One region of the Paenibacillus sp. FSL F4-0243 genome, then DNA from elsewhere that is predicted to be linked to it. Evidence: a T-box and tRNA genes for the amino acid it is inferred to sense, from the RefSeq annotation. Region 1 holds a T-box; the other holds one or more tRNA genes.
What was found. A T-box is a leader RNA that pairs with one kind of tRNA and senses whether it is charged. The one in region 1 lies ahead of NSS87_RS24760 (valine--tRNA ligase), so its partner is inferred to be a tRNA-Val.
Positions count from the first base shown of each region.

Region 1 (15,952 bases):
GTTGATCTGGCTTTACAGGGGAAAACAGTGGTGCGGCTGAAGGGTGGGGACCCTACGATTTTTGGCCGCGTAGGTGAAGAAGCGGAGCTGCTTCGCAAAAATGGGATCTATTACGAAATCGTACCGGGTATCACGTCGGCGATCAGCGTACCTGCTTATGCGGGTATACCTGTCACGCACCGCGATCATGCTTCTTCCCTGTCGATTATCACCGGACATGAGAGTCCAGATAAACTGGATCATTCCATTCATTGGGATAAAGTAACGAATGCCACGGGGACGTTAGTGTTCCTGATGGGCGTAGCTAAAATAGGATATATCAGCGCCCAGCTGATCAAGCATGGGCGTCCGCCAGAAACACCAGTGGCGCTGGTGCGCTGGGGTACTCGCGCAGATCAGGAGACACTGACGGGAACCCTCGCCGATATTGAGGCGAAGGTGAAGGCGGCGAATTTTCAGCCGCCGGCCGTCATCGTCGTTGGCGACGTGGTGCTGCAGCGTGAGCAGCTGAAGTGGGCCGAGGCGATGCCGTTATTCGGCAAACGCATCGTGGTGACACGGGCTCGGAGCCAAGCGAGCGAGCTGGTGGATATGATTGAGGAACTCGGCGGGGAACCCTACGAGTTCCCGGTGATCGAGACGATCATGCCGGAAGGCGCAGAGAAGAAGGAGAAGATTGTAGCGGCGTTTGGCGCGCTGGAATCGTACGACTGGGTATTCTTCACTAGCCCGAACGGCGTGGAGTTTTTTTGGCGCCACTTAGCGGAGCAGGGGGCGGACATTCGGGGGCTTCACCGCGCAAGGATTGCAGCGGTGGGGCCGGGTACAGCAGCCGCGCTGGCGCAGCGCGGGGTGATTGCTGAGGAGCTTCCGGCGAAGTTTCAGGCGGAGGGTCTGATTGAGAAGTTCGGTCCCCAGCTGCTGCCGGGGCAGAACGTGCTGTTGCCGCGCGGCGATCTGGGGCGCGACTGGCTGCCGGACAAGCTGAGAGAGCTTGGCCTTCAAGTCACAGACGTCGATACCTATGAGACGGTTGTGACGGGTGAGGATGACGACGAGCTGCTGAAGATGCTGGAGGAGGGGCGCGTTCACGCGGTGACTTTTACTAGTTCTTCAACGGTGCGCAATTTCATCCACATTCTTAAAAGAATGGGGCTCGAAGATCCACTCCCATTGCTAGCTAACGTGAAAATAGCCTGCATCGGGCCATTAACTGAGCAGACTGCCGTGGAAGCGGGGCTTACCCCGGGACTGCTACCTGAAGAAGCAACTATTAATAGTCTGGTGCAGGAACTCTGTCGCTGGAATGCGGAGACTAGGCTCAAGTAGTTTCATAGAGATAGGTGAGCAATAGCCCTATTAATATAAGTAACCTTAGACTGGTTGTAGTTTGTACAATAGAATCTCTTAAATTTAGAATCAATTCCAATTCTAAGTCTTTTCTATTGCACATTCTGCAATGAAATCAGATTGTTAACTAACTGGCAGTTAGACGGGCAAACTATAAATGTCCGTTGTGTCTATATATTTTATTTTCAGGAGGATGAACAAATGAGCTTTCCAATTACACGTCACCGTCGACTACGCGGTTCTGCTGGAATTCGTGGTATGGTGCGGGAGACAGTACTGAATGTGCTGGATTTTGTACAGCCTATATTTGTGACTTATGGAACAGGTGTGAAGAATGAGATTAGCTCGATGCCGGGCGTGTACCATTTTTCGCTGGATACTTTAAAAGCAGAAGTGGACGAGATTGCCGCACTAGGCATTCCGGCTGTACTGTTATTCGGGATTCCTGAAACGAAGGATGCAATCGGTTCTTCCGGTTTCGCAGAGGATGGAATTGTGCAAGAGGCTACTCGCTTGATCAAGCAGTGGTACCCTGAGCTGTTGGTCGTTGCAGATACCTGCCTTTGTGAATTTACGGATCACGGACATTGCGGGATGGTGCATACGCATACGGTAAACGGTGTGGTACACGGTGATGTCATCAACGATGCTTCGCTAGAGCTGTTGACCCGTACGGCGGTATCCCAAGCTAAAGCTGGAGCAGATATTATTGCACCTTCGAATATGATGGATGGATTCGTACACGCGATTCGTGCGGGACTAGATGAGAATGGCTTTGAACATGTGCCGATTATGTCGTATTCGGTCAAATATGCTTCGGCATTTTATGGCCCTTTCCGCGAAGCTGCGGATTCAGCGCCACAGTTCGGAAATCGCAAAACCTATCAAATGGACCCTGCCAATCTGCGCGAAGCGCTTCGTGAAGCAGAATCCGATGTGCTGGAAGGCGCAGATATGTTAATGGTGAAGCCGGCTCTGGCTTACTTGGACGTGATTCGTACGATCCGCGACCAGTTCGATTTGCCTCTTGTGGCTTACAATGTGAGTGGCGAATATTCCATGGTAAAAGCAGCAGCGCTACAAGGCTGGATTGACGAGCAAGCCGTTGTGCTGGAAATGCTGACTGGCATGAAACGGGCCGGAGCGGATATTATTATTACTTATTTCGCAAAAGATGCTGCGCGCTGGCTGCGTGGTTAATCTATACCTGTGTGACCAAGAACAGAATAGGAGTGAAGATAGATGAGTAATGAGCCAATGGCGCGTAAAGAGGAAGCGTCCCGCAAGGCTTTTGATGAAGCAAAACAATATATTCCCGGTGGGGTGAATAGCCCTGTACGGGCGTTCAAATCCGTAGGCTTGACTCCGATTTATGTGGATCATGGGATCGGCTCGCGTATTTATGATATCGACGGCAACAGCTTTATCGACTATGTATGCTCATGGGGACCGCTGATTATGGGTCATGCGCATCCTGAGGTTGTAAAGGCATTGCAGGAGACGGCGGTAAAAGGGACAAGCTTTGGTGCACCTACTTTACTTGAAACTGAAATGGCAAAAACGGTTGTCGAACGTGTAGCCTCTGTAGATATCGTACGTATGGTTAACTCCGGAACGGAAGCGACGATGAGTGCGATTCGTTTGGCACGTGGTTATACAGGACGCAGTAAAATTTTGAAGTTCGAAGGATCCTATCATGGTCACGCAGATAGTCTGCTTATTAAAGCGGGTTCCGGTGTAGCCACATTAGGTTTGCCGGACAGCCCAGGTGTTCCCGAAGGTGTGGCAGTAAATACAATTACAGTTCCATACAATGATTTGGAGTCCACTCAGATTGCTTTCGAACGTTTTGGCAGTGAGATTGCCGCAGTGATCGTAGAGCCGATTGCCGGCAACATGGGTGTTGTACCACCACTTCCGGGATTTCTGGAAGGACTTCGCAAGTTAACTTCAGACAATGGATCTTTGCTTATCTTTGATGAGGTAATGACAGGCTTCCGTGTCAATCGTGGCTGTGCTCAAGGCTTGTTCAACATTACTCCGGATATTACCTGCTTCGGCAAAGTTATCGGTGGAGGACTTCCAGTCGGCGCTTATGGCGGCAAAAGAGAGATTATGGAGCAAATCGCTCCTACGGGACCGATCTATCAGGCTGGCACACTTAGTGGTAATCCATTAGCGATGGCGGCAGGACTCACTACGCTGCAGCTACTGACATCGGAAGTTTATGATCGTCTGGAACAATTAGGGGCGCGTCTGGAGGCAGGCTTGAAAAAGAATGCAATCGAGACCGGTGTTCCGCTGACAATTAACCGCGTGGGCTCGATGGTCTGTCCGTTCTTCACGGAAGGACCAGTAACTAACTTTGAAACGGCCAAGACTAGCAACACGGATCTATTCCGTCGTTATTTTGGTCATATGCTGAGCCAAGGCATTAGCGTGCCACCTTCACAGTTTGAAGGCATGTTCGTGTCGGCTGCGCATAGTGAGCAGGATATTGATGATACCATTGAGGGCCACTATAATGCCCTGAAGGCCCTTTGAGTATTGGAGCCGGAGAAAGAACCGGTGGTGGAGCTTGGACTAGACGTGGGGAGTGGCTGGAAGTAACACCCGGCAAAATCATTACAGGAGCCGAGGATTCTGAAGCTGCAATTGATAAGTGGCTGCTGGAAACTGTAGGTATGCCTGAGAAGCTTCATCTGCGTCTGCGCCGCGAGGGGGGCATTCAGTGGAAGGGAGATCGACTGCGACTGGCACTTTTTCCGGATCGTGAAGCCGGCATTGAACCAGTATGGGAAGAGCTTGAAGTGTTGTATGAGGATGATTTTTGCTTGGTTGCGCACAAGCCGGCAGGCATGGCAGTTCATCCGGATGGCAGTGGCTTAGGTGTAACGCTGGATCATCTTGTAGCTGCGCATTATGTCGCCTCCGGTGATAGTGTAGCTGTAAGGCATATTCACCGACTGGACAAGGATACAACAGGTCCGGTGATGTACGCGAAGAATGAGTTCGCACAGCTTGTCCTAGACGAGAATATGCGTGACAAAAGCATCTCGCGGCTCTACGCCGCGATCGTCGAAGGCACAGTGCCGCCTACACTTAAAGTGATCGACGCGCCGATAGGACGCGATCGTCATCATGCGGCGCGGAGAAGAGTCTCACCCGGCGGACAGTCCGCCGTGACTCGAATCATCGGACGCGAAGCACTGCATGGCGGGAGCCTGGTGCATGTGCAGCTGGAGACCGGACGGACGCATCAGATTCGCGTCCATCTCAGCCATATGGGTCATCCCTTGTATGGGGATGCGCTATATGGCGGCCCGGTCTGGGCTTCCAGTGCCGCCGGCCGACATGCGCTCCATGGCGAGCTGCTGTCTTTCCGCCACCCTTGGAGCGGTGAACAACTGGAAGTAAGCGATCCGTGGCCGGAGGATATGCTTCAGCTGCGGGAGCTGCTGTCTGAAGCGCCTTGACGGCTTCGTTATAAACCTGAGAATCGTGGTATCAGCAAATGCTGGTATTACGGTTCTTTTTTTATCTATTTTTTCGTAGGGTATATAATTTTCTGTTTTTTCAGAAAGAAGCATCTATCTATGTCCTAATAGCAAAAGCAGCATATAATACTTTGTTCATGCGGAGTAGTTCATCTATTGGCCGGCAGATAGGTTTGAATGGTCCCTGAATTTATGAAATTAATAGCATCCTGTCCGGTTAGTGCCACCAAAGTTGTCATGCCTTTCTGTTTGAAGCATATACATGTGGGGAGTAACATTTTGGGCTTATGCTCTGGGCCTGTCTCAGGGTTAGATTATGCCAAGAAGGAGGACATATCCCGTGTTTGATCAGTCCCACGGCTTGCGGTTTGATATTTATGAACGCATTCACCTATCGGAAGAGCTTCCGGGAATAGCTGAGCTGGAGGAGGTTGAACTACTTCCGGAAATCCAGGTGATTCAGCGGGAGGATCGTGCCGAGTTATATGGTCAGCTGTTGCTTACCGGACTCTACCGGAGTGAAGATGACCGAACACAACGTCTGGAGCATGCTATTCCCGTAGAAATCACTGTTCCGCTTACACGCGTCAGCTCGATTGAAGATATCGGGGTGGAGATCGAGAATTTTGATATTGATCTGCTCACGATGCGCACAGTGAATATAACAGGCGTATTATCACTGCGGGGAATCGGTGGTGCGGAGCCTCAACCACAACCGGCCTGGCAGCAGGAAGAGTACACAGTTGCTTATTCCCCTCTCAGTGATGACAGGGTAATCGAAGCATCTGCAGAGAACCAAGAGCACGAAACTGATGCACTTTATGAAAATTCACAGTGGACCTTTGGCGAGGATGCATCGGAGGTTGCCGTAGAAGAACATGAGCATGCTGAAGCTAATGCAGACGCATCAGAGGCTCCACTGGTCTCAAGTGGAGCTGGTCATTCGTCCCCTATAGTGAATTTCTCATCCGCTCATGAGAAGGACAAGGGCGCGAAAGCTCGGACGCATAGTCTGGATTCGCAAACAGAGGATTCCAAAGCAGGAATAGCGGATTACTGGTTTAAAGCTGAGTCACAGAATGAAGCTGAGGCCACTCAGCTGAATCAAGTTAGCCTGGCGAGTCAAGCGGATCAGGAGCAAGAAGCTGAATATACTTTTGCTTCAAGAGAAACCGCTGTTCCAGCAGCTAATGCTGATGCGGATCAAGATATTGCCGTATTCGCTTCGGAAAACGAGGCCAATAATGAGCTTCATGCACAAGAAGAGAATGCTCAGCCGATTCACGAGAATACGAATGAAGTTTTTGTTTCTCAAGAGACTGTGCCACAGTCAGAGGAGAAGCAAGATCTTAAGATTGCGCTAGGAAGCAAGAAAGATGCTGAGGCTCCAGTCAAAGAACATCTCACCTTCTCTTCATTACTCAGCTCTAGTCGTTCTCGTAAAGAACAAGAGGCTCTCCTATCTGAAGGAAATGCATCGGCTGCAGCGATCATTCCAGAGGCCGGAAATAATACGGAGTGGAAGAGCAGATTCATTGCTGGAGCAGATGGCGCTAACCTATTCCGTAAGGTTCGCCTTTGCATCGTGCAGCGTGAAGAAACGCTGGATACAATCGCAGAGAAATATCAGCTAAGTGCGCGGGAGCTGGGAATGTATAATCGATTGTCTGGGCAGAGTGTAGAAGAAGGGCAAGTGTTGTACATTCCGTAATTGAATTACAATGCGTACTCATATGAATAGGTGAATCCCGATCTGATAGTAGATCGGGATTTTTGTCAAATATAAGAATATATAAGTTTCACGTTATACATTATCCTTATATTTCTCAAATAAACGCTTACCCTCCGTAAAAGGATGTCGAAGGCGTTTATTCTTGTGTGACCGGAGAACGTTAGAATGTGGGGTATCTAACCAACGCAGAGTGATGAATCGAATGAAAATTCGACATATGCACGCTATAAGTCGAAATTCCGCTTAAAGTCCCGCTGTAGAAGCCTATTCAGGTTGACTAGGGATGACTCAAAATGTATTATGGAGTAAGCAATATCTAAGTAAAGACTGGGAACGGGAAGAGTAGGCGGTCAGCCCTTCAGAGAGCGGAATGCAAGTGCTGTGACATTCCGTAGGATACAGCCACCGAAGTCGCCCCGGAGTCGCCCTTCTGAGCTTGTCTTCATGGATATGAAAGATAAGTTAGGATGTGGCCGGTAGCAGCCGTTATCTGTACGAGTGTCGCGCTAAGCTTCTGAACCGTAAGGTGAAAGAAGTGCAGGTTTATTTTTCATTGGCGCGAAACAAAGGTGGTACCGCGAAAGAATGGCCTTTCGTCCTTTGAGACGAGGGGTCTTTTTGTTTTTTAGAAACCAACTACAAGTAACCAAGTGGAGGTATCAAAGAATGGCTGACCAAAACAATCTAACAGCGGCAGAGTTGCCGAACTTGCAAGATACAGCGGCAGATGCTGCCGCTGCAAATGATTCTAAGAATGAAATGCCAACCACGTATGATCCGAAATCGGCAGAAACCAAGTGGTATTCCTATTGGACAGAGGGTGGATATTTCCGTGCAGGCGGGCGTCCAGATGCAAAAGCATACAGCATTGTAATCCCGCCACCAAACGTAACGGGAATGCTGCACATTGGTCATGCGCTTGATTTTACGCTTCAGGATATCCTGATTCGTACAAAACGGATGCAAGGCTTCGACACGTTGTGGCTACCAGGTACGGACCATGCCGGTATCGCAACGCAGACAAAGGTAGAGCAAAAGCTGCGTGAGCAGGGAATTTCTAGACATGATCTCGGCCGCGAGAAGTTCCTGGAGCAGGTGTGGGACTGGAAAGATAAATATGCGAACACCATTCATGAGCAGTGGGCTAAGATGGGGCTTTCCCTTGACTATTCCCGCGAACGTTTTACCCTGGATGAAGGGTTGTCGAAAGCTGTACGCGAGGTATTCGTTAAGCTCTATAATAAAGGCTTGATCTACCGCGGCAAACGCATTATCAACTGGGACCCGGCGGCTCGTACAGCATTGTCGGATATCGAGGTTGAATATAAAGAAGTTAATGGTCACTTGTATCATCTGCGTTACCCGCTCAAAGACGGTAGCGGATTTATTACAGTAGCGACCACACGTCCGGAGACCATGCTGGGTGATACAGCGGTTGCTGTTCATCCGGAAGATGATCGTTATAAAGATCTGATCGGCAAAACGTTGATCCTGCCGATTATTGGCCGTGAGATTCCGATTATCGCTGATGATTATGTAGACAAAGAGTTTGGTAGTGGTGCGGTTAAGATTACACCAGCTCATGATCCGAATGACTTCGAGATGGGTCAACGTCACAATTTACCGCAGATTAACGTAATGGATGAGAGCGGTACGATGAATGAAGAAGCAGGACCTTACCAAGGTCAAGACCGGAGTGTATGTCGTAAGGCCATTACTGCTGACCTGAAGGAGCAAGGTGTGCTGATCAATATCGAAGATCATGTGCATCAAGTAGGACACAGTGAACGCTCTGGAGCGGTTGTTGAGCCGTACTTGTCCACACAATGGTTTGTAAAGATGCAGCCACTGGCTGAAGCTGCCATCAATGCACAGAAGGATGGGAACGGGGTTAACTTTGTACCGGACCGTTTCGAGAGAACTTACCTGAACTGGATCGAGAACGTACGTGATTGGTGTATTTCCCGTCAGCTGTGGTGGGGACATCGTATTCCAGCATGGTATTCCGAGTCTACTGGTGAATTGGTTGTGGCAAATGACGAGGAAGAAGCGCGCCGGATCAGTGGTCTAACCGACTTGAAACAGGACGAAGATGTACTGGATACCTGGTTTAGCTCTAATCTGTGGCCTTTTGCCACACTAGGATGGCCAGATGAGAACAGTGCAGATTTCAAACGCTATTATCCGAACGATGTGCTCGTAACAGGCTACGATATTATTTATTTCTGGGTAGCGCGGATGATCTTCTCAGCTCTTGAATTTACCGGAGAAAAACCTTTCTCAGATGTATTGATGCATGGTTTGGTACGGGATTCCGAAGGTCAAAAAATGTCCAAATCACTCGGGAATGGCGTAGACCCCCTTGAAGTAATCGAGAAGTATGGCGCAGATGCAATGCGTTACATGATTTCTACCGGAAGTACAGCTGGACAGGATCTACGCTTCCGTTGGGAAAAGGTTGAGCAGGCACGTAATTTCGCCAATAAGATCTGGAATGCATCACGCTTCGCGTTGATGAATTTGGAAGGCGTAAGCTTTGAAAATATTGACATTTCGGGTGAGCTAAGTACTGCTGATCGCTGGATTTTGCACCGTCTGAACGAAACTTCTCGTGAGATTACGCGTCTAATTGACTCGTACGAGTTCGGTGAGACCGGTCGCCAGCTGTACAACTTCATTTGGGACGATCTATGTGACTGGTATATTGAGTTCGCGAAGCTGTCACTTTACGGATCAGACGCCGCGGCCAAAGCGAAGACACAGTCTGTACTTGCCTATGTACTAGACCGCACAATGCGCTTGATTCATCCGTTTATGCCGTTTATTTCGGAAGAAATCTGGCAGCACCTTCCGCATGAAGGGGAGACGATTACGCTGGCTGCATGGCCGGAGTATGATGCTGCTCTGGAGAATCCGCAAGCCGTAGCGGAAATGAACCTGCTGATGGATGTAATCCGGGCCGTTCGTAATATCCGGGCTGAAGTGAATGTACCGATGAGCAAAAAGGTTGAATTGATCATCAAAGCGGGTAATGAAGAGACGCTGAGTATTATCACCCGTAACGACAACTACATTGGACGCTTCTGTAATACGTCTTCCTTCGAAGCTGGCCTGAATCCAGAAACGCCGGATAAGGTAATGTCCGCTGTAGTAACAGGAGCAGAACTGCTTCTGCCATTGTCGGGACTCATTGATATTGAACAAGAAATCGCTCGTCTGGAAAAAGAAGTGCAGACGCTGAACAGCGAAGTAGAACGCGTAGAGAAAAAGCTGAGCAATCAAGGCTTCGTGGCCAAAGCTCCTGCTAAAGTTATCGAAGAGGAACGGGCGAAGCAGGCAGATTATTCTGCTAAACGTGAGAAAGTACTTGCCCGCATCGCAGAGCTGAGAGGATAAGAGACATGGATGACCTAAATCGGGGCGGAAGTACCGCCCCTCTTGCGACATACACCGAAGCGGTTGATTGGATCAAGAGCCTAATCCCTTTTGGGATACGGCCAGGTTTAGATAGAATCGAGATGTTGATGGACAAGCTGGGAAATCCGCACCGTCGGCTGAAGTTTATTCATGTGGCGGGTACGAACGGCAAAGGTTCAACTTGTGCTTTTTTGACTAGTGCACTTATACAAAGCGGCTATTCAGTAGGCACCTTTACATCTCCGTATATTACAAAGTTCACGAACAGGTTCCAATATAATAATACGGACATCTCTGAAGAAACGCTTGTCGAGCTGGTTAACCAATTACGTCCACTAGTCCAAGAAATTTCGGAAACGGAGTTTGGCTCACCTACGATGTTCGAGGTAACTACAGCTGTAGCCATTCTATTTTTTGCGGGCGTCTCTTGTCCTGATGTTGTCGTATGGGAGACCGGGCTTGGGGGAAGGCTGGATGTAACGAACATCGTGACTCCGATTGTTTCTGTGATTACTAATGTTGGTCATGATCACATGGATATTTTGGGAGATACGCTAGAGAAGATTGCAATGGAGAAAGCCGGAATTATTAAGACGGGCGTACCTGTTGTTAGCTGCGTAACTCAGCCGGAAGTCGTAGCGGTTCTGAAAGAGAAAGCAGCGGCTTGCCGCTCTACTCTTTATCTTGCCGGAGAAGATTTTAGCTATGAGGCTAATGAAATCCGTGAGGATGTGCAGACTTTTCATTTTAAGGGTCCCTTTCGTTCGCTTGAACTTGGGATTGTAATGAAAGGCGAGCACCAGATTAGCAATGCGGCAGCTGCCATGATGGTACTTGAGGTTCTGCGTCAGTATATGGCCTTTATGCTTGAGGATGAAGATGTGCTTGAAGGTTTGCGCCACGCATTCTGGGCTGGAAGGCTGGAAGAGGTAAGCAAGTCTCCAAGGATTGTACTGGACGGAGCACATAATCCGGAAGGTGCGGAGAGTCTTGCAAAAAGTCTGCCTCAGCTCTATCAATACGGTAAATTAAATTTACTTATGGGAATGCTGTCAAATAAGCATCATGAATCCTACTTTAAGCATATACTGCCTATAGTGGATACGCTCATCCTGACCGAACCGGATTTCCAGAACAAAATGGACGTGGAGAATCTGCAAGTTATCGCAGAAAGTCTGCGGGAGAAATATGCCAAGGAAAACTTGGCAATCATAGTAGAACATAATTGGGGAAAAGCGCTGCAGCTACTGAAGTCGATTACAGCGGAGGATGACCTTGCCGTCGTATCTGGTACGCTGTATTTAATCTCTGACGTACGCGGTACACTTTTGCAGCAACCCGATACTGAAAAAGGCTGGTGACGACTGTTGGATACTACTGAACGTGTGCATTTTATAGGGATCGGCGGCTACGGAATGAGCGCGATTGCCCGGGTAATGCTAGAAATGGGATATACAGTTACGGGCTCCGATGTGGCTGCCCAAGAATTAACGGATAAATTGATTGCTAAAGGTGCCAAGATTTATATCGGGCATACAGCAGAACAAGTAAAAGGTGCGGATCTAGTCGTATACTCTACGGCTTTGTCTAGTGATAATGTGGAATGGGTGGAAGCTGAGCGTCTTAAGATTCCAATTCTGCATCGTTCGCAAATGTTAGCCCGTTTATTGAATGAACGTAAAGGGGTAGCCGTTGCTGGAGCACACGGGAAAACTACCACCTCCTCCATGATTGCACTTGTGATGGAAGAGTGCGACGTTGATCCAACGTATATTATCGGTGGAGAGATTATGAATGTAGGTACGAATGCAAAGGCGGGACAAGGTGAGTTTGTAGTAGCGGAAGCGGATGAGAGTGATGGCTCTTTCCTGCACTATCACCCTTGGCTTGGGATCGTTACGAATGTTGAAGCGGATCACTTGGAAAATTACGACGGAGACTTTAACCGTCTTAAAGCTGCATACGTGCAGTTCATGAACCAAACGCGCGAAGATGGAACTGCTATAGTATGCGCTGATGACGAGAATGTGATCTCTCTTTTACCTGAAGTAACAGGTAAGGTGATTACTTATGGCATCAAGTCGAACACTGCAGATTATATTGCCACTGATATCGTTCTAGGCGATCGTCAGGTATCGTACACGATGAATCATAATGGAGAAGTGCTTGGACGGATTGAACTCTCTGTTCCCGGACAGTACAATCTTTATAATTCAATGGCAGCGGTAATCGCTTGTTTGAAATCAGGGATTTCTTTCGAGAAAATCGCTGAAGCGATTGTGAAATTCCATGGTGCGAAGCGCCGTTTTCAAGTGCTCGGAGAAGTCAATGACATTCTGGTCATTGATGATTATGCGCATCATCCTACAGAGATTCAGGCAACGATCAGTGCTGCCAAGGCAACAGGAAAACGGATTATTGCGGTATTCCAGCCTCAGCGCTATACACGTACTTTCTTCCTGTTAGATGCTTTCAGCCGTGCCTTTAGCGAAGCCGACGAAGTCATCATCACCGATATTTACTCTCCGGCTGGAGAGAAACAGATCGAAGGTGTTACTTCTGCGAAGCTGGTTGAGCTAATTGTTAAGAACAGTAATGCGGGCGCGAGACATCTGCCAACCAAAGAAGATGTTCTAGCTGATCTGACACCTCGTATTGCTCCAGGTGATCTGGTGATTACGATGGGCGCAGGCGATATCTGGAAGGTCGGATACGCACTGGCAGACGGGTTGAAGAAGAAGCATTAAGTTTACAAGTTGAGGCTAAATCGAGGATATTTATATTCTCTATTCAATAGCACTTCCCCAAAATTTCGTTCAGATAATCCTTGTGTTTATCTGAAGGGAGTTTAGAGGGAAGTGTTTTTTTTGGTATTGTTAACGTATTTACTGATATAGTTATAAAGTGCTATAGTGCTGTCAGAAGAGGATCGATTTTTCAACGTATATTTGGGATCCCCACAAAGTACCTGAATACGTTATCGAAGCAAAGCCGCACTTTGGGGGGATATTTTCGCATAGGTGGTGACGTATGAGCTCCCTGCTTGAAATTAGAACACTGATTTATTTGTTTATTTTCGGAAATTTATTTATATTGCTGCTTATAACCAATTATCGAAGTACCGCTGTTAAAGATACAGCCTCCACCTTGTTCATCCGATCAAAGGAAGTGCAGCTACTCTTTTGGTGTTCGGTTTTATTATGGGATTATCTCCCTCATGCGTTGTCCATTCCGCTTAGCAATGCTCTGATCCTTGGAGGGTGCTGTCTAGAAATTACAGCGTTACTGCTGATGATGGGAGTACTGGGGCCAAAAATAAAGCGATATTACATCATCCTTTCGGTATTGAGCATAATTAGTTTTAGTATCATCGCATTATTTTTTAATCATTCCAACTTGCGCATCGCTTGTACTTCACTTTGGTCTATACTATTTATAGTTTATCCAGCTTATCATCTAACTGTGAATAAAAAGGCTACCCCTCTTCAAAAAATATTAGGCGTATTATTTTATGTATTTGCAGCGATTATGCTGATGCGGGCGCTTGTTGCATTGATTTGGGAGCCCGAGATGAATGTGTTCTCAACAAATCTCACGCAATATTTGTATTATTTGGGGATGTATTTATTATTTATCGTAGGGGCTGCCGGTTATATTCTTCTCTCAAATGAGCATTCCTTCGTCAAACTAAAAAGAATAGCCAGTTATGATGATTTGACGGGGATCCTAAACCGTGGAGCATTTCTTCAGGAAGCGGAGATAAAGCTTAAAAAGGCATTTCGGGCGCAGGAGTACTTCTCATTTTTGCTATTGGATTTGGATTATTTTAAACAGGTCAACGATACTTATGGTCATGATACCGGTGACATTGTGCTGGAAGAGTTCGCATCGACGATTAAAGATAATCTCGGAAATGGCGATTTGTTTGGCAGACTAGGGGGCGAGGAATTCGCAGTCATACTCTGTGGGGTAGATGAGCAGAGCTGCGACCAGAAAGCTGAAGCGCTTCGTGAGGCGATAATGAATACTTCCACTAATAAGGTTCAACAGGGGTACACAGTTAGTATAGGTGTAATTACGATCATGCCAGATCAGGAGATTTCGATAAATAAGTTGTACAAGCTAAGCGACAAGGCATTATATCAGGCCAAACAAGAGGGAAGAAATAGAGTCATCAGATACCGATATGTATACTGAGAGTCAGGAATACTAGGGGAGGTGAACTTCACTTATATGCATCTGGATCTCCAGACACTGCTGGTGTGTCTCTTTTTGTGGCAATCGTTCACGGTGCTGCTTATCGTGGTGTATCGTTTGCGTTATCCGCAGGAACAGACTTCTTCATTGTTTATCACAGCAAAATATTTGCAACTAGCAGCCTTGATCCTCTTATTACTGAAGGATTTTATAGATACACCACTTAGTCTACCAATCATAGCACTTCTTGCATTGGCTGGAGGCACGCTCGAAAGCTTGGCGCTTCTAATGCTTCTCAGAGTATTCGGGAGCAAAGTGGAGAGATATTATTCTATATTATTCGGAGTATCCATTCTAGTTGTGGTGCTTATGTATTTGTTGATGCCTAAGGATCCTCTCTTTATTCCAGTCGCTTGTCTGGCTGGAGTTCTGATTATAGCCTATCCTGCTTATATACTATGTCTGAAGGTCATGGAGACTTCGCTACAAATAATAATAGGACTGCTATATTGTCTTGTCATCTTGTCGTTGGCGGGGAGAGCCTTAGAACCGCTGTATTCCGTATTAGGAATCAATACACAAGTTGCACAATTTCTTTATTTGTTTTTTTATCTCGGGATTTATTTGTATATGTTTCTAGGAACCGCGGGAATTATGCTCCTTTATAGAGAAGATTCCTTTGCAGAAATGGAGCGGGTAGCAACTTATGATGAGTTGACCGGTATTTTGAATCGCAGGTCGTTCGTTCTGCGTGCTCGGCCTTTAATAGCTGCTTCAGCGATGAAGAAGCTGCCCTATTCTTTTTTACTGCTGGATGTCGATCACTTTAAGAGCATAAATGATAATTACGGCCATAATACAGGTGACCAAGTCCTAACTGATTTGGCGTCTAAAATAGAGCAACAGCTTGGTCATGGTGATCTGATCGGAAGATTTGGGGGAGAAGAGTTCGCAGTGCTCCTGCACAGAGCCGATGAGAAGAGTAGTGATGTTATTGCTGAAGGAATGCGCACAGCTGTTATAGGTTCAATGATTCATGGCGTACCGCTGCACTACACGATAAGTATTGGAGTCATTACGATAGAATCGGGTGAACGTTTTTCTCTAAATAATCTCTACAAACTTTGTGATAATGCATTGTATCAAGCTAAGAAAAAGGGTCGGAACTGCGTTGTTAGAAGCTATGAAATATAAAAGTGTCTTCCTTTCGTCATTAGATGAGGAAGACACTTTTTTGTTTGCATAGGGAATAGTTCAGAATACCTAACGAGTATAAAATTTTGGAATAGAAAATTCATGTTCATGTATTACTGGAAAAGTAGTTTTTTTGCTTGAATCTTCAAAAAAATAGCGATATATATAGGTTTATCGCAATGATTTTCGAATAAAGCATGAAAATATATAAAAATTTTAAAGGTTTCCCTATAAATCGACAAAAATTTTATGTGAAATGAGTTACTATTGAACTGCATCTAAAGTTGCAGTGATAAGTAGAGAGAATTTATATAAAAATTCAAGGAGCCAGAGTCATGCGAGAAAGAATGCTGTTCCTTTCAGCACAGAATCAAAGCGCAGAGGATCTAGAAGGAGAAATGAGAACAGGGAGTATTCTCGAGATTTTGCTAGGGAAATTTGATATTGATTTGCTGACGTATGCCAGTACGCACAAGGATATGTCTACAAATGATGGAACTGCACTAACGGTTCATTACATTAACGGGTGCATTACCTCGTGGAGATCTATGCTGCGTCCCTTACA
Region 1 is NZ_CP150151.1:5,543,031-5,558,982, reverse strand. It holds gene cobA (uroporphyrinogen-III C-methyltransferase) at 1-1,329, shown strand, start outside; gene hemB (porphobilinogen synthase) at 1,552-2,550, shown strand; gene hemL (glutamate-1-semialdehyde 2,1-aminomutase) at 2,593-3,894, shown strand; gene NSS87_RS24770 (RluA family pseudouridine synthase) at 3,891-4,826, shown strand; gene NSS87_RS24765 (LysM peptidoglycan-binding domain-containing protein) at 5,188-6,558, shown strand; T-box leader at 6,900-7,183, shown strand; gene NSS87_RS24760 (valine--tRNA ligase) at 7,339-9,975, shown strand; gene NSS87_RS24755 (folylpolyglutamate synthase/dihydrofolate synthase family protein) at 9,981-11,357, shown strand; gene murC (UDP-N-acetylmuramate--L-alanine ligase) at 11,364-12,743, shown strand; gene NSS87_RS24745 (GGDEF domain-containing protein) at 13,027-14,193, shown strand; gene NSS87_RS24740 (GGDEF domain-containing protein) at 14,230-15,387, shown strand; gene NSS87_RS24735 (glycosyltransferase) at 15,723-15,952, shown strand, end outside.

Region 2 (15,952 bases), 2.8 Mb from region 1:
GGAGCTGTAATGGATAGTGGAACAAAGGAAAGGCTGATGGAAAAGTATGATCTTGTAGAGCCTGAACTTACAAATCCAAAATCACTTTGGAGCCAAAGCGATTTTGGAGTCAGTAACCCTATTGCTATATTTGTAGGTATCAGTAGGTTATATCTGAATCCATATGTTTTTGCTGCGCAAGAAATGATTAATCATTTGATTGACCGAAGCCGTCCACATTAATGACCCATGAGAGGGTCATTTTTTAATAAGAGATAAATTAATCGCTCGTTATTTGTATATCTTTCAAAATATAATCCCAGCTATCATAATCGTTCATATCATCAGGAAATTCTAACACACAAATATGATTAATATTCCAATGGATTTCTCGTACTGATGTTAATTCACGAACGGGATAAAGGATAAGGACAGTGAATTCGTTCGGCTTTAATATATCAGACAAAATCGCTTGTAGCTCTACAGCCTGTTCGTATGTGGCGAACCATCTAATGAATAGAATTTTTTTACTGCTTAGTAATTTGTCCCAAAATCTCTTAATTCGTAAATCCAGCTTTGCTTTATAAGATGGATAGGTCGTAGACCAATGTTTACCTAAGGTGATAGGAAAATCATGTACCGAGATAATGTTATAAAAGGTATCCTGAATAAAATACGATTTCACTAACGTATTCTTGTTTCCATTAGGATAAGCGGGCACTCCATCCTCTAGAAAAAAATGTGTCTCTTCGAGCATTTGCAGATTTGTTAACTCCATAAAATTCTGAAATCTATTTTTATAAAGTCTGTTTACATCAGTTAATGAATAAGAAATCATCCAGTCGAGAGGCATGGAGAATGTTCTCAAGTTATTTCTTTGCATATTTATAGCAGGAGCACAAGACATACCTAAGCTTACGATTAAATCATAGCTCTTCTTTACATCTTGTAAGTTCATGGACTCACCTAATTTCGATCAGATTCAGGTTCTATTCAACGTTAAAAAAGAGCAGCAACTTAGCTGCCCTCTGAAAATATTAATGGCGTTGTAACAGCAAATAGCCGCTAATCCTTGAAGTTTTTTTACGAAACACCACTTTAAAACCTATGTCATTATCTAATAAACAAGCTAAGGCGGTGTCAAGTAGCCCGTTGGGTCTTAAGCTAGGTCGACAAGGCTCAGCATTTCCAATGATGCGGACAGAAATAATCCTACGTGCAGAGCCACGAACCAAAGGATTTCTGCTCCAAGTGATCAATACCAAATCAGGTTGACGAGTTGCCATTCTGATCCACCCCTTTCTATTAAGCTTCTCTATATAAAATGCACAATAGATTGTAATGTGCTATACAGAAGCGGAGTGCTATTTTGATCAGCGGTGGGAATTAAAGAGTTACACTTGTTTAATTTAGGTTTTCAGAATACAATAAAGTAAATTTATGGATGTTCGAATAGCGTAAACGTAGATGACCACAAGGGAGCATATATTCATAACACCGTACGACTGAGCAAGTATTTGATCAATGATCAAATACTTTTTTATTTTCGTTTATAAGAAGCTAAATAGGGGGACACGATGAAGATAGGGAAACCGATTAGAAAGAAGGTATACGGATTTATTTTGCAAGACAATGAAGTTGGAGAAAAGACCTTATTAGTTTATCTTAATGTACCAGAAGTACCCTTTAGATTAGTAGGTGGTAATGTCGATGCCGGGGAAACAGAAGAAGAAGCCTTATTCAGGGAAATTCAAGAAGAAAGTGGACTTAAACAATTTAAATTAGTAAAGAAAATAGGAACACAATATTATTATAAGGATTATATAGATGCAAATGTTGAAAGACATGACTACCTTCTGATTCCAGAAACAAGATTACCTGAAAAGTGGAGATTCACTGGAGAGGGTGAAGGAGAGGACTGTGGAACTGTTTTTAACTACCAGTGGATAAAACAAGATGAAATATACTTATTAGATAAAGAATTTAGAGAATATATATCGGAAAAATACATACAAGAATTGTTCGGCAATGGATAGGAGGTAACTACCATGCCCATTAGATGATCCTTACTCTGAGGTGATAGATATGAATAATCGTAAAATCTTCTCATTTCTTCCTTTGATCATTTTTTTATTTATAATATGGTACCTTTTGATGGCAAGTACATCTGCTGTTGTTAATGTAGTGTCAGTAGATAAAAGAGAAATAGTAGTACAAAATATGAGCGGTGATCAAACTACAGTCACAATCCCAAAAGGAATATTTAAGTTGATTAATATAAATGAGGAGTACTTTGTTTCCTATAATAGTAGAATAGGGCAAAAACCTTTTTTAACTTCAATAGAACCAAGTGCTAAATGATTATTGGAAGCAGATTTAACAATAGAACTTATGAATAAAATGGCTGATATATAAAGCATAAAATTGGTGGGATTACTTTGCGTGTAGTAAAGCATATCATGTTATGGTTTGTTTCGACGATTTTATTCACCTTGGCCACTTTTGGATTAGAGCTATGGGAAGGAAATAAGATCAGTACGACTGAATACTATGGGTTTCAAAATATAGGATTTGTTTTTATTTTCTTAGCATTTCTTTTTTCAGCCGTTCTTTACCCAATTATAATTTTTCCTTTCTCTTGGGTTGTTCGAATGATTGCAAATCCTTTGATTAGCCGCATAATGATATTGCTTCTGAGCGGTATCGGGGGATATGTTTTCTTTTACAAGGCATACGATGAACGCTTTATACAGGAATATCATTTGAATAGTAGTATAGCCATTATCCTTTTTGGTATTGCCGGTTCCATTTATGTCTTGGTGGATTATTATCTTGATCAGAGGAGTTGAATACATGAGCTATTTTGAAAGAGTTAATAAAATATCAAACATTTTATTTTGTGTTTTTGGATTGTTTTTTATTTTGACTATAATTTTCTTTTCTACTAGCAGCTTCTCAGAAATCTTGCGTTATAATTTCACAAATGACTTAAGAGGAGCAATGATTACAGTCATTTGTTTTATGATCTCTTTATTTTCACTTGTCCTGGGCATTACTTTGAAATGTCTTGTAAAAGACTCTGATGAAACGATCCAGCTTATCGCCACAAGAATAAAGTAGTTGTTGAAATCTCAGCATGTATAACAAATCCCTGCAACATTTGCTTATGATGAAACCATTATATTGGATATTCGTATTCCTATAAAATGATGTTGAAAGGTCGTGTGCGTGATGGATAATGGGTATTTTGTTGGATGGGGTACATTAGCATTAATAAATGCTGGGTTAGCACAAGGTAAAAATAGGAGTGGATTAAACTGGTTTTTAATTTCTTTGCTTTGTGGCCCATTGGCTACATTTTTTCTTGTAATATCGAGTAAGCTGCAAATTCATTAGCCCATTATATTTCGGGAGGGGATTTTTTGCTGAAAGCACTAAGGCTGTTCGGTATTCTATTTAGTGCAGCAACAATCATTCTGGCAATACTATTTTTCCGCGATCAGGATCAAGCGATCATGTCTTGGACAATGATGGGGATGTGTGGAGCTCTGATTTTTAATGGAGGAGCTACCTATTTTAAAACTAAAGATAAAATGGCTGCTCTATCTTCGATTGTTGGGATGGTACTCTTAATATTCTCGTTTACTAAATTTCCATTTTAATAAAATACCCCATCAACCTATAAAGGTCGGTGGGGCTTTTTTACGTTTTATCTCTTTTTCAATCAAGTTATAGTAGGTTGCTGCAGGCTATGCTTATTTCTTTTTCTTCTTTGTAGGTCCAATCTGGCGCCTTACTTTATTGTTCTCATCAACCTCAATAATATAAATGTCCTTCACTGTACCGGAAAGAGTAAACCATTCACGTAGAGCATCAGCTTCAGTCATTGGTCCCAATATTCGTTTTCCCCTATAACATATAAAAAACACTCCTACTCCTTAGTGAGTTTGCGAAAATGCAATAATCCTCAAAACGATACTCATTAACGATTTTCAGTAAGTCTCATTATTTTATATTAATGCTAAATTATAGGTGATGCAATATTGAGAGATTATTCCTGTTTAGTTCAAATAACGTTTAGATAAGGAATCATAGGGATGAGACCCCATAAGGAGAGATAAACGGTTCCAGAAGAATGGAAATCAAAGCTGTGCGAATTTGAGGTCATTAAAGAAGGTTATTGGAAAGGTTGGGGGCACCTTAGACCAGTGGTTTTAGTGTTTGGTTATAGATCCATGGCGATGTTATTTTTGACTTTTCGAAGTTCATGCGAAGCTATCAGTGAGCACGATACAAACCAGCGATTGACAAAATAGAAGAGCTGCCTAATACTAATTGATAATCATTATCAATGTTTAAGATGTAATTAACTTAAATAGATTGTGTTACGGATCGGAGTGAAATGCAAGATGAAGTTGGAAGATCATATTGCCGCATGGAATTATGCAGCCGTTAAAGTGCTGGATATTCGACATACTGTGATGGAGCCTGGGAACAAGCTGCAAGGCTATATATTACCTGCATGTGGATTTATCTACTGTGTGCGGGGTGCGGCCAGCTTGAATCTCAACGGTATAGATTACGACGCAGACCGTCATTTTATTGTGCATGGTGGCAAGGGGATGAGACTAAGCATAGAGGCAGGGAAGATCTTTGAATACTATTTATTATTTTATAGAGCCTCCTTACCAGGAAGAAAGGATTTAGCAAGACTTTTGGAACGAAGCAATCCATTTCGGATGCAGTATGGCTTCGAGTCTTTAGAGCCATTGCCACTGCACTATCAACTAATGGCAATGGAGCAACTCTGGGCACAAGGAGGCTTATTGGAAAGAATTCAAGTTAAAGGCTTGTTCTATCAGTTTATACATGAATTATTAAAGCAGTTTACAAAGAATGGAATAAACCTCAGGCAACCGGATGTCATTGGGCAGGTTGTCCGTTATATTGAGGTGCATTATCGTCACAATTTATCACTAGAATCTATAGCGGAGCAATTTAATTATAGCCCTCGTCATTTATCAACGCGTTTTAAAGGGGAGACGGGGTTCAGCTTGATCGAATATTTGATACGATACCGGCTTGAACATGCAGAAGAGCTATTACGATGTACCGATGCTCCACTCCGCGATATTGCAGAAGAAGTTGGATATAGCGATGTATATTACTTCAGTCGTATGTTTAGTAAATATAATGGTCAATCTCCCATCCGATTCCGCAAGGAAAGCAGGCAGATGAACTCATCGGAGAATCGTCCATTTACCACCGCCAGATTCTCCATTGGCGAGAACATATCCTCCCGATATAATGTTGTTGAATATGATAATCATTATCAATATTGTTATCATAATAAAATAACCGGAGGGTCTTCACCTATGCGAATAACAAAGACATCAAGTTTTATTGTAGCGATGCTGCTTAGCTTTACCTTGCTTTTAAGTGCATGCGGATCTGCAAACGTTGGTTCTACTGCCACGAATTCTAAGGGATCCAAAGCTTCTGAAGTTACATCATCATCAGCCAATAATTCAATTGCAACTGACAATAACAATAAAGAGGCTCAGACAAGAGCTATCTCTACGGTAAAGGGAGATATTGTCGTTCCAGCTAATCCAGAGAGGGTTGTGGTGTTATACCTTCAAGGGGATCTTGTTGCCCTCGGCATTAAGCCAGTAGGTACTTCGAGTGTCTTTGAAGGAGCGGCCTTTGCAGAAGAGCTGGGAGGTATTGAAGATCTTGGTTCATGGTATGAGCCTAATCCAGAGGCTATTATGGCAGTAAAGCCGGACTTGATCATAGCTGCTTCTGAAGAAACTTACGAAATCCTTAAGGATATTGCACCGACCATTCCAATTCCTTATGAAAAAATGGCGACGGACGAACGTATAATGAAGATTGGCGAGGTATTTGGCAAGGAGCAGGAGGCACAAGCTTTATTAGATAATTTCCACGAGAAGTTGGAGAGAAGTAAGCAGAAGCTTGATGAACTTGGAATTTTAGATAAGACGGTAACCATTATCGAGGGCGGCAAAAAAGAGATGGCGGTGATCGATAGCAAGCTTTACGGAAGAGGCTCTCAGATCATTTATGAATATTTAGGACTAAAAGCACCAGAGATTCTTCAGAAGAAGATTGATGGCAGGGAGAAGGCTACTGGAGGGTTTGTTTCCTTAGAAGTGTTACCTGAGTATATAGGAGACTTCGTGTTCCGCTCTGTATGGGATGGGGCTGATGATTTGTCGGACAACCCTATTTGGAACAGCATTCCAGCAATCAAAGAAGGTAGATTGATCGAAATTGGGTTTGATTTTTCATATTATTCCGATATCTACTCTCTTGATAAGCAGCTAGATTTTGTAGTTGAGAAGCTAGTGTCAGCGTATGAAAAAAAATAGAAAGCTAGATGATAGAACAGCTGTTATCCCTAATTTAAGAGGGAAATCGTATTTCGGTCTGTTTTTACTCCTAGGGATATTGCTGCTGCTGCTTTCAGTAGCGGCTTCTATCTCTTTTGGCTCTGCTTCCATGAGCCTGAAGATGGCATGGACAGCGATTTTTAATTTTGATTCTGAACTGACCGAGCATCAGATTATTCATGCCCTTCGAATTCCGCGTACAGCAGCTGATATTATTGCGGGGATGTGTCTCGCGGTAGCAGGAGCGGTTATGCAAGGTTATACGCGAAATCCCTTAGCAGATTCCGGATTAATGGGAGTAAATGCAGGAGCAGCTCTTGCAATGGCCGTTACACTGGTTTTTCTTCCAGGGCAACTGCAGACAACAACCTTGCTGGTTAGCTTTATTGGCGCAGGACTTGGAGCAGGATTAACGTATCTTGCCGCTTCATTGAATCGTTCAGGAATGACACCTCAACGACTGGTGCTAGCTGGAATATCAATTACAATGCTTTTTGGAGCTGTGGGGTCATTTATCTCATTAAACTATGGAATTGGTCGTGCCCTTGCTTATTGGACTTCGGGAAGTGTGGCTGGAGCAACATGGATGGAAATTAAGCTAGTTATTCCTTGGTTCTTAGGTGGGCTGGCTTTATCATTATTCATTGCACGCTCTATCACTGTTTTAAACTTGGGGGAAGAGATCGCGAAAGGCTTCGGGCAACGGATCGTTCTCGTTAAGATGATAGCTACGCTTGCGGTCCTTTTACTAGCGGGTGTAGCTGTTGCACTTGTAGGGCCAATCGGCTTTGTAGGGTTGATTATTCCGCATATTATGCGTTTTTTTGTAGGTGTAGATTATCGTTATATTATTCCAGCATCAGCCATTTACGGCGGCGCACTTATGGTTGCAGCGGATATCGCAGGAAGGGTGATTAATCGTCCGGCAGAGACAGCACTGGGCATTATTTTTGCAATGATTGGTGTTCCTTTCTTCTTGCTAATTGCGAGCAAAGAGAGGAGAGCCTTTAAATGAATGTTGTTAAATCGCATAAGGCTACAATATGGATTCTATCTCTCATAATACTGCTTATTGCAGGAGCTATTCTTAGTCTTAATATGGGAAAGGTGTCCCTCAATCCACTTGAAGTATTTCAAGTATTGCTTGGACAAGGTCCAGAGGAACATAATCTCGTTGTTTATAAGTTTCGTCTTCCTCGGATCGTATTAGCGATACTTGTTGGATTTGGGATGGCACTGGCAGGTGCAGTTATGCAGGCGTTGCTGCGCAATGATCTGGCTGATCCCGGCATGCTTGGTATTAGCTCAGGTTCAGGTCTTATGGTGTTGCTGATTATCTCAACGGTAAGCATTCAAGGCACCGCTATAACATTATTACTGCCGTCTATGGCATTCTTAGGTGGTCTGCTGGCAGCAGCTCTGATCTATATTCTAGCCTATAGAAAACGTCGTATGATTTCTTCTACACGACTTGTCTTGACTGGTGTTGCGATCAATATGGGGTTTAGTGCGCTGTCGTTATTCCTAACTTTAAAGCTTGATGACCAGAAGTATGAGTTTGCGCAGCGTTGGCAAGCAGGATATTTATGGGGGGACAAGTGGTCTTATATCAGCTTGCTGGCACCTTGGGTATTGCTGCTATTCGCATATATTCTTTCCAATTTCAGGACATTGAACATCTTAGTGCTAGGTAACGAAATTTCGATAGGATTAGGAGTCGCTGTAAAGAAGAAATTTTTGCGTCTGGCGATTGCGGCTGTAGGCATTGCTTCTGGCTGTGTAGCGCTCGGGGGCTCGATCTTCTTTATTGGATTGATTAGTCCGCATGTGGCGCGCAAGTTGGTAGGTCACGACTACAAAGTACTTCTACCAACTTCAGCACTTATTGGTGCGCTATTACTGCTTGTAGCGGATACGATTGCTCGGACGGTTAGCTTTAAGTCGGATATTCCCGCAGGGATTATTGTAACAATGCTGAGTGTGCCTTACTTCCTATATTTATTGATGCGTTCAAAATAAATATCGGAGTTCTTTCCAACGTATAAAAAAGCCTTCTTTTTGGGTTTTGCCGCGAGCTCTTACGAGGCTTTTGAAAAAACAAAAAAACCGCGAAGATCCTTGATTATACAAGGCTTTTCGCGGTTTTTAAATTTCTCTTCTTGGACTTATCTTCTGCTATCATGCAACCCCAATGCTTGGTGTATCAAGTAGAATTACGACTGAGTGTGAGTAGAACAGTGTCGCAGTAGACCCAAACTGCTCATTAGAGAATTCTAAAAAGAGGCCGTTACGTAGGCTCAAAATTTCTCGGGTTTTGTAATTTTAATTGAGGCTACTTCTCCGCACTTTTTACAAAATGTATATATAACCGGGGAGCCAAAAGTAAAAGATTTACCGATGGGCATTACTCTAGCATCCACAGCGTTTACTTCACCTTTAGCAAAGGTAGTACTTCCACAAGCTTTACAAGTTAAGTTTTCTTGATTCATAATAACCATCCTCAAAAAAAATATTTATTAATTAATACGATTTATCCCAAATATAGGTTTCATTATTAAAAAGTAGTAATGAACAGTACGAAGATACAGATCATTAAGGGAGTAGGAGTGTCCCTTCTCTCCCAAAGGTTATGACGAAGTAGACGCATACCGCGCACCGAAAAGTTCAATGAATTACTGCTTTTTGTTTTTTTTGAATACTCCAAACAACACCGCAAAAATTAAAACAACGATTACAAAACTGATTGATATCGCTCCTTTTTGGGATTATAGCATGATCTGTTCGTTTGTATAATTCCAAATAATTAAGTGATAAAGGGGAGTACTGCGATAGAATTGAAAGGATTGTAAACAGGCTTCCACGTATTTCATGTTGCAAAAGTGGGAAGGAAATTATATATCAGTAAAGCGGAATTTAGGAATTGGTTGGAGGATAGAATCGATGATATTTTCCCAGAGGATCACATGAACTGATACGAAAAGTAATCGCGATTCGTATCAAATTCGTATCACAGGGGTTTTTAATAGAATGATAAGTGAATAGAAAACAAAAAAAGCCTTGAATATCAAGGCTTTCACATATAGGACGGATGGGGTTCGAACCCATGACCCCTACCCTGTCAAGATAGTGCTCTCCCGCTGAGCTACCGTCCTGCGACGAATTTCATAATACCATACGATAGAGTAGGATGGCAATTCTTTTTTTACAATCTATAGGGATGATAGTTTACATAGTCTTTAAAATAATAAGAAAAGGGGATGCCGCTCCATCCCCATGAGCCACGTCAGATAAAGAACGGGAGTAGAAATATATCGCTTATACCGAAAAAAGGGATGCGTCGTGGAAAGAAGCGACGTCTTGGGAAAAAGCCAGGCCGGAATCCAAATTGTCTATACGCCGATTCGTGTGTAGGCATTCCGTTTAAACGTTCTACCATTTCGTTGCTAGGAACCGCAAGAGTAACATAGTTTTGATCTACATGGGCAATAAAGCCATCAAAGGACTGACCGTCAGTCGTTGTAATACCAACGTATTTGTTCATACAATTCCAACTAACCTGTTGATGTAAATTTGCATTTGTATCCATAAATAACCTCCTCAATTGAATAACCCTGATAACAGTCTATGGTTCGTAGCCTATAACGTTCACGGCGTTAGCCTATAGGGTAACCATAAAATTTGGGTTATTTTGTGTGAGGTGGTGGTTGTGTATTGGAGCGGAATCACTTTCTTCCCTTGAATAATAGTGAAAATTATCCATTATCTGTTTGTTTGACCTTGAAACGATTCTAAAAGTTGCGTCGTATACTTAGCCGAGTGCTTTTTTATGGAAATACTCCTTAAGCACTTATGATAAAATGGAGGGTAATGTACAGCAGTTAGATAAAAATTGAAAGAAAAAGGAGCTTGAGATCTTGCCGCAAAATGAGCAGAAAAAGAATTCTTCCACGCCATGGAAATGGTTGGGGGGCGGGGCGGCGATGCTCCTGATTAAAGGAAAGGCGATTTTGTCTCTTCTGAAAATAGGTAAAATTGCCGGGCCGTTAATATCAATGATGATTTCAATATGGGCTTATGCTTTGATTTACCCGTGGGGGTTTGCCGTGGGCTTTGTCCTGCTCTTGCTAGTCCATGAATTAGGACATGTAATAGCAGCGAAACGGATCGGGCTTCCAGTCAGCGCTCCGCTGTTTATACCGTTTTTGGGAGCTTTAATTACAATGAAAAAACAACCGCTGGATGCCCAGACGGAAGCTTATATTGCTTTTGGAGGTCCGATCTTAGGAACCATTGGGGCTACAGCCGTTTTTGGGGCGGCTTATTACATGGATAGTCCACTTCTCTATTCCTTGGCTTATATAGGTTTTTTACTTAATTTGATCAATCTGCTGCCGATTCACCCGCTTGACGGTGGCCGTATTGCAACCGCGGTGACGCGCTGGCTGTGGCTTGTGGGGCTCGTGGGTGGTTTAGCCATCATCATCTATATGCGTTCGATCTTGTTCTTTATTATTTGGGCGTTATTTGCTTACGATCTGTATAACAAATATGTCAAGAAACGCACTAACAATCGCCTTTATTCTGTAACGAAGAGTTTCTTAATTCCAGTAGAGCCACTTAGAGATGCAGGCTACATGATTCCAGGACCAGAGCATAGAAGAGATTTACCTTTTACTACTTACAGTGATTTGGAAAGACAGCAGTATGTAGGGGTGAGATGGGATCAACTGAACTACATTGGTAGAGCTGCGCTTCCGCAGCAATGCATCATTGAAAAGGTACGTATCTCGCAGCTAGAGCCTGTGACCTTAGAGAATGGGCTTCATCTTAAGATGAATTGTGATATTAGCTATTCGGTCTACGAGAACGATAAGTATTACGATGTGCCGGCTAGCTCACGCTGGAAATACGGTATCGCTTATTTTGTATTAGCTGGCTTTCTGGCAGGAATGATGTACATGGTCCATGTCGTTGGAAATGTGAATCTATAAGGGCTAGAATCGGGGAATGAAGTGATCCAATGGTTTATAAAACTCATGAACCGTCAAAGCTGTAATGAGAATAACCACAGTTGAACGGTGAAAGGAGTAAAACCATGCCTAAATTTTTGAAATGGGAAGTCGGCGTTTGTCTGCTGTTACTGATGGTTTTGGGAGGATGTTCCGAGGCGAAGCCAACAAAAGTCATGGAAATCAAAGAAATGACTAACCTAGATGGAAAGCCAAAAGGTCAGTACCCTCCATTGTCACCAGTGATGCAAGACACATACAATCGTTCAATTCCTGAAGAAGTATATTCTGCAGATTAGAGCAGCGTAGAAGATGATTTCTCATGCTCAGGCTTTTCTTTCTAGTCGAATTTTTATATAATAGACAACTATCGTTGGATACATAGAGAGAGGAGTTTGGGACTAACATGGCGGCAGAAATCTTACGGGTAACTACAGAGGAACAGCTTCAGATGGGGCTGGATATTCGTACTAAAGTATTTGTAGAGGAACAAATGGTACCGGCTGAGGAAGAAATTGATGAATACGATGTTATCGGTCCGAATGTGCACCATATTCTAATTATAGATGAAGGTGTACCTGTGGCTACGGGAAGATTGATTTATTACAAAGCAGGTACAGCCAAAATGCAGCGTATCGCCGTACTGAAAGATTATCGAGTCAAAGGATACGGACGTGTTCTGTTGCTAGCTATGGAAGAGCTTGCTCGGGAGCTTGGACTGGAAGCTTCGATTCTTGATGCACAGTGCCAAGCTGAGAATTTCTACAAGAAGCTAGGATATGAAGTGATTTCAACGGAACCTTTTTATGACGCAGGTATTCTACATGTACGGATGCAGAAAACTCTTTAAAAATAGTGCACATAATTTACCGTTCCATGAAGCAAGCTAGGATGTGCCATATGATGGCAAATCCAAGCGCAAGGGGCGAGCTGAAGTGCCAAATAACGAACGCGAAAGTTTCGTAGCTGTACAGAAAAATGGAGACGGAGATTTAACCAGTTTCCAGACCTCTACAGGACGTGTCCTGGCGTATGACCAAGCGCTTCAAGAAGTACAGGCCGGAAATATTGCCGGAGTGAATGCTTTTAAAGGTAAAGACGGAGGAACTTATATTCGCGGCGACGCGGATGGGGATCCAACCAACAATTTGGATAATCTTCCGAGTTTCTCATAGTTCTAAAGGCAAAGACCGTACATACGTCATCAGACGTCAATGTACGGTCTTTTTTTAATCAAATCAGAGTTTATAAATTACATGCTGCTCAATAAACTCCATCTCTCCAGTAAGCCCGACGAATTGAGGTTGTTCATCGCTATAATGCATGAGCTTGATGATACGTCGAACATCTTCAGGTAAAGACATTAACTCCTCCAGTGTGGTGTGAACAACACCTGATCCACCAAGCTGACAGTCATGCAGAATCATTCGGATGCCGCGTTCACGGACAAGGCTTATAAGTAGATCCGGCTGAAAAGTCATATCCGCGCTGTAGAAAATCTCATTATTTATTAGAAGGGAATAGCTATCTTTGCCAGGAATATGCGGCGTATGTATGATCTCGAGCGTAAGAGAAGGAGCGAGCTTGTACGTAATTCCGGGTTTCATAGGTGTAACCTCGAAGATATCGGTCAGGGAGGCTACTGCATCTTTTTGGTATAATCCACCCTTTAAGGTGTTGTTCCAAAGTGGCTCAACAAGCGTCTCAGGTAAATGTAATCTCATAGTTTTCCCGTATACGTGCTTTAGCGTAAGTGCTAGCTCTTCCAGACCTCCAACATGGTCCGCATGAATATGCGTAATTAGAGTAGCGTTTACGTCACGGAAGGATTTCCCGATGGTATGCATGGCAAGTGGGGCTGTAATCCCGCAATCAATTAGTAGGGTATAATCATCAGCTAGTAGCAAGCCATTATTGTTAAAATAGTTTTTAGCAAAAGCATTGCCAGTTCCTAGCATTTGTAGGTTAAGACTCATAAGAAAGTACCCTCCTGAAATCGCTGTCAGCTAATATATCAACTTGGAACAAGTACATAATATCATTTTTCGGAAGATGAATGAAATATTTACCTACAATTAGCGCAACTTGCTGAGACAAAGTAAGTATACATTAATAGCATGAATTATTTGGAGGGTTTCAAATGAATAGATGGAAAAAAGTCACTTTATGTGTGTTTGCTTTTTCCTTGATGGGTGGCTCCTTATTGTTCGCCGATTCTGTGAGTAAGAAAATCAGGGTATGGAACAACGGGACGGAAATTGTAGACGGCGGTTATTTGATTGATGGAAAAACATATATTCCCGCTAGAGAAGCGGGCGGGGTAGTGAATTGGGATGGATCTGGAAAAGTGACGATTCTTAAGCCTAATGTTCATATTGTTCTTTTTAAGGATAATACGGTCTTTGGTAACGTAAACGTAGGCAAGCTTAAGATTAAAATATTAACCCAGGTAGATAGCTTAACAGAAGAGGTTTCAGCTGTAAAAGTAGCCATAACGGACCCCTCTGGTAATGTTAAGGATATTCAGTCGCAGGAGCTTGAAGGCTCGCAGAAGGATAATTTCTGGTTTCCGACCTCGGAGTTTACTTATGATTTTAAAGAAACCGGCAAATATCGGGTAGGCTTCTACATGAAAGCTTCCAAAAATGCGGATTACGTTCTTGTGTCAGAAAAGGTAATTACAGCTCTTAATTAAGGGTTCTAAATTGACCTGAACTAATCTAACGTGGTAGTATACCAGATGTAGGATAATACAATTCAAAGTGAGGTATTACAATGAGCGATCACAAACATGAGCATGGTGAAGCATGCGGTTGCGGGCATGATCACGACCATGAGCACGAGGAGTTTGTGCTGACCTTGACGAACGAGCAGGGCGAAGATGTTGAAATGGTATTGGTTGAAACTTTCGACATCGGTGAGAAACTATACGCGCTGCTGTTAGAAAAGGAAAATCCTGAAGCGGATGGCATTATTCTGCGTATGGAAGAAGAAGACGAAGAAATGGTATTGTACAATATCGAAGATGAAGAAGAATGGAAAGCTGTTGAAGAAGCTTACAACAATCTGCTTGCTCAGCAAGAATAGATTTTAGCGACTAAATTAAGCTGTTCTATTGTGTATATGACAGTTGATGTTTATATACAGAAACCCGATACTTATTATGGTATCGGGTTTTTGTATAAATGAATGAAGTTTTTTAGGAAAATGATGGATCTTAGGAAATAGGATCGGCTTCTACAATCACTTTTATGTTCGTGATGCTGCGATCTTCAGGACCTTTAACCGGAAGTCCGATCTCCACATGGTCAATAATATAATCGATGTTATCCTGAGTGATAACCTCGCCAGGGAGAAGAATAGGAATTCCAGGCGGATATACATATATAAACTCTGCAATAATGTAGCCAGCAGATTCACGGAATGGAACTAACTGCGTATCCGCATAAAAAGCGTCCCTTGGAATCAGAGCAAGCTGTGGAATTTCTGGAACCTGAACCTTAAGTTCGTAGATTTCACCCTTGCTGTAATGAATGGCGGACAACACCCGAAGTGCAGCTAATAATTTATCTACTGATTCTTGGGTATCACCTGGGGTAATAAGGCAAAGAATATTATACATGTCACTTAGTTCTACTTCGATGTTGTACTTCTCGCGCAGCCAGTTTTCGGTTTCGTATCCTGTGATCCCTAAATGGCGCACATGAATGTTAAGCTTAGTTGGGTCATGATCAAATGTAGCTTCTGTCCCAAGGATCTCTTTTCCAAAGCTGTACAGGCCTTCGATCGTATTGATCGTTTCGCGTGCGTAGTTGGACAGTCTGATGGTTCTTTCCGCCATTTCATGACCGTTCAGCGCGAGATTACGTCTTGATGTATCCAAAGACGCTAATAAAATATATGAGGTAGATGTTGTAGTCAGCATGCTCATAATGGTCTGTACCCGTTGCGGGTTAATCAGACCCGTCTTAGCATTAAGATTCAGTACCGAGCTTTGCGTCATGGAGCCGCCAAGTTTATGCACACTAGTGGCAGCGATGTCCGCTCCGGCCTGCATGGCCGATACCGGCAGATCCTCATGAAAATGAATCAGTACTCCATGTGCCTCGTCCACCAATACGGGTACACCGTAACGGTGAGCCAGGTCGACAATCGAACGCAGGTCGGCGCATACACCGAAGTACGTGGGATTGATTACTAGAACTCCTTTGGCGTCTGGATGACGCCTTAACGCTCGTTCCAGCGAACTGGTCGTTATGCCGTGATCTATCCCGAGATTCTCATCCTGAACAGGCGAGACAAACACAGGCTTGGCTCCGGAGAAGATAATGGCCGACATCACAGATTTATGAATGTTGCGCGGCACAATTATTTTATCACCCGGTGAGCAGACAGAGAGGATCATCGTCATGATGGCATTGCTCGTGCCCTGTACGCTAAAATACGTATAGTCGGCGCCGAAAGCCTTCGCAGCCAGCTTCTGAGCTTCCTGGATTACTCCAGTTGGCTGATGTAAATCATCAAGCGGTGCGATGTTGATTAGATCGA
Region 2 is NZ_CP150151.1:2,751,496-2,767,447, forward strand. It holds gene NSS87_RS12025 (hypothetical protein) at 1-222, shown strand, start outside; gene NSS87_RS12030 (DUF1796 family putative cysteine peptidase) at 260-937, opposite strand; gene NSS87_RS12035 (hypothetical protein) at 1,017-1,265, opposite strand; gene NSS87_RS12040 (NUDIX domain-containing protein) at 1,557-2,015, shown strand; gene NSS87_RS12045 (hypothetical protein) at 2,065-2,340, shown strand; gene NSS87_RS12050 (hypothetical protein) at 2,418-2,828, shown strand; gene NSS87_RS12055 (hypothetical protein) at 3,402-3,641, shown strand; gene NSS87_RS12060 (hypothetical protein) at 3,735-3,875, opposite strand; gene NSS87_RS12065 (AraC family transcriptional regulator) at 4,389-6,374, shown strand; gene NSS87_RS12070 (iron ABC transporter permease) at 6,361-7,410, shown strand; gene NSS87_RS12075 (iron ABC transporter permease) at 7,407-8,414, shown strand; gene NSS87_RS12080 (hypothetical protein) at 8,693-8,884, opposite strand; tRNA gene NSS87_RS12085 (tRNA-Val) at 9,476-9,547, opposite strand; gene NSS87_RS12090 (hypothetical protein) at 9,679-9,981, opposite strand; gene NSS87_RS12095 (site-2 protease family protein) at 10,310-11,386, shown strand; gene NSS87_RS12100 (hypothetical protein) at 11,491-11,703, shown strand; gene NSS87_RS12105 (GNAT family N-acetyltransferase) at 11,811-12,254, shown strand; gene NSS87_RS12110 (DUF3892 domain-containing protein) at 12,340-12,579, shown strand; gene NSS87_RS12115 (MBL fold metallo-hydrolase) at 12,643-13,380, opposite strand; gene NSS87_RS12120 (copper amine oxidase) at 13,545-14,099, shown strand; gene NSS87_RS12125 (DUF1292 domain-containing protein) at 14,180-14,491, shown strand; gene NSS87_RS12130 (aminotransferase class I/II-fold pyridoxal phosphate-dependent enzyme) at 14,622-15,952, opposite strand, start outside.
Region 2: it encodes a tRNA-Val, which carries the amino acid that the T-box ahead of NSS87_RS24760 (valine--tRNA ligase) is inferred to sense. The anticodon was not compared.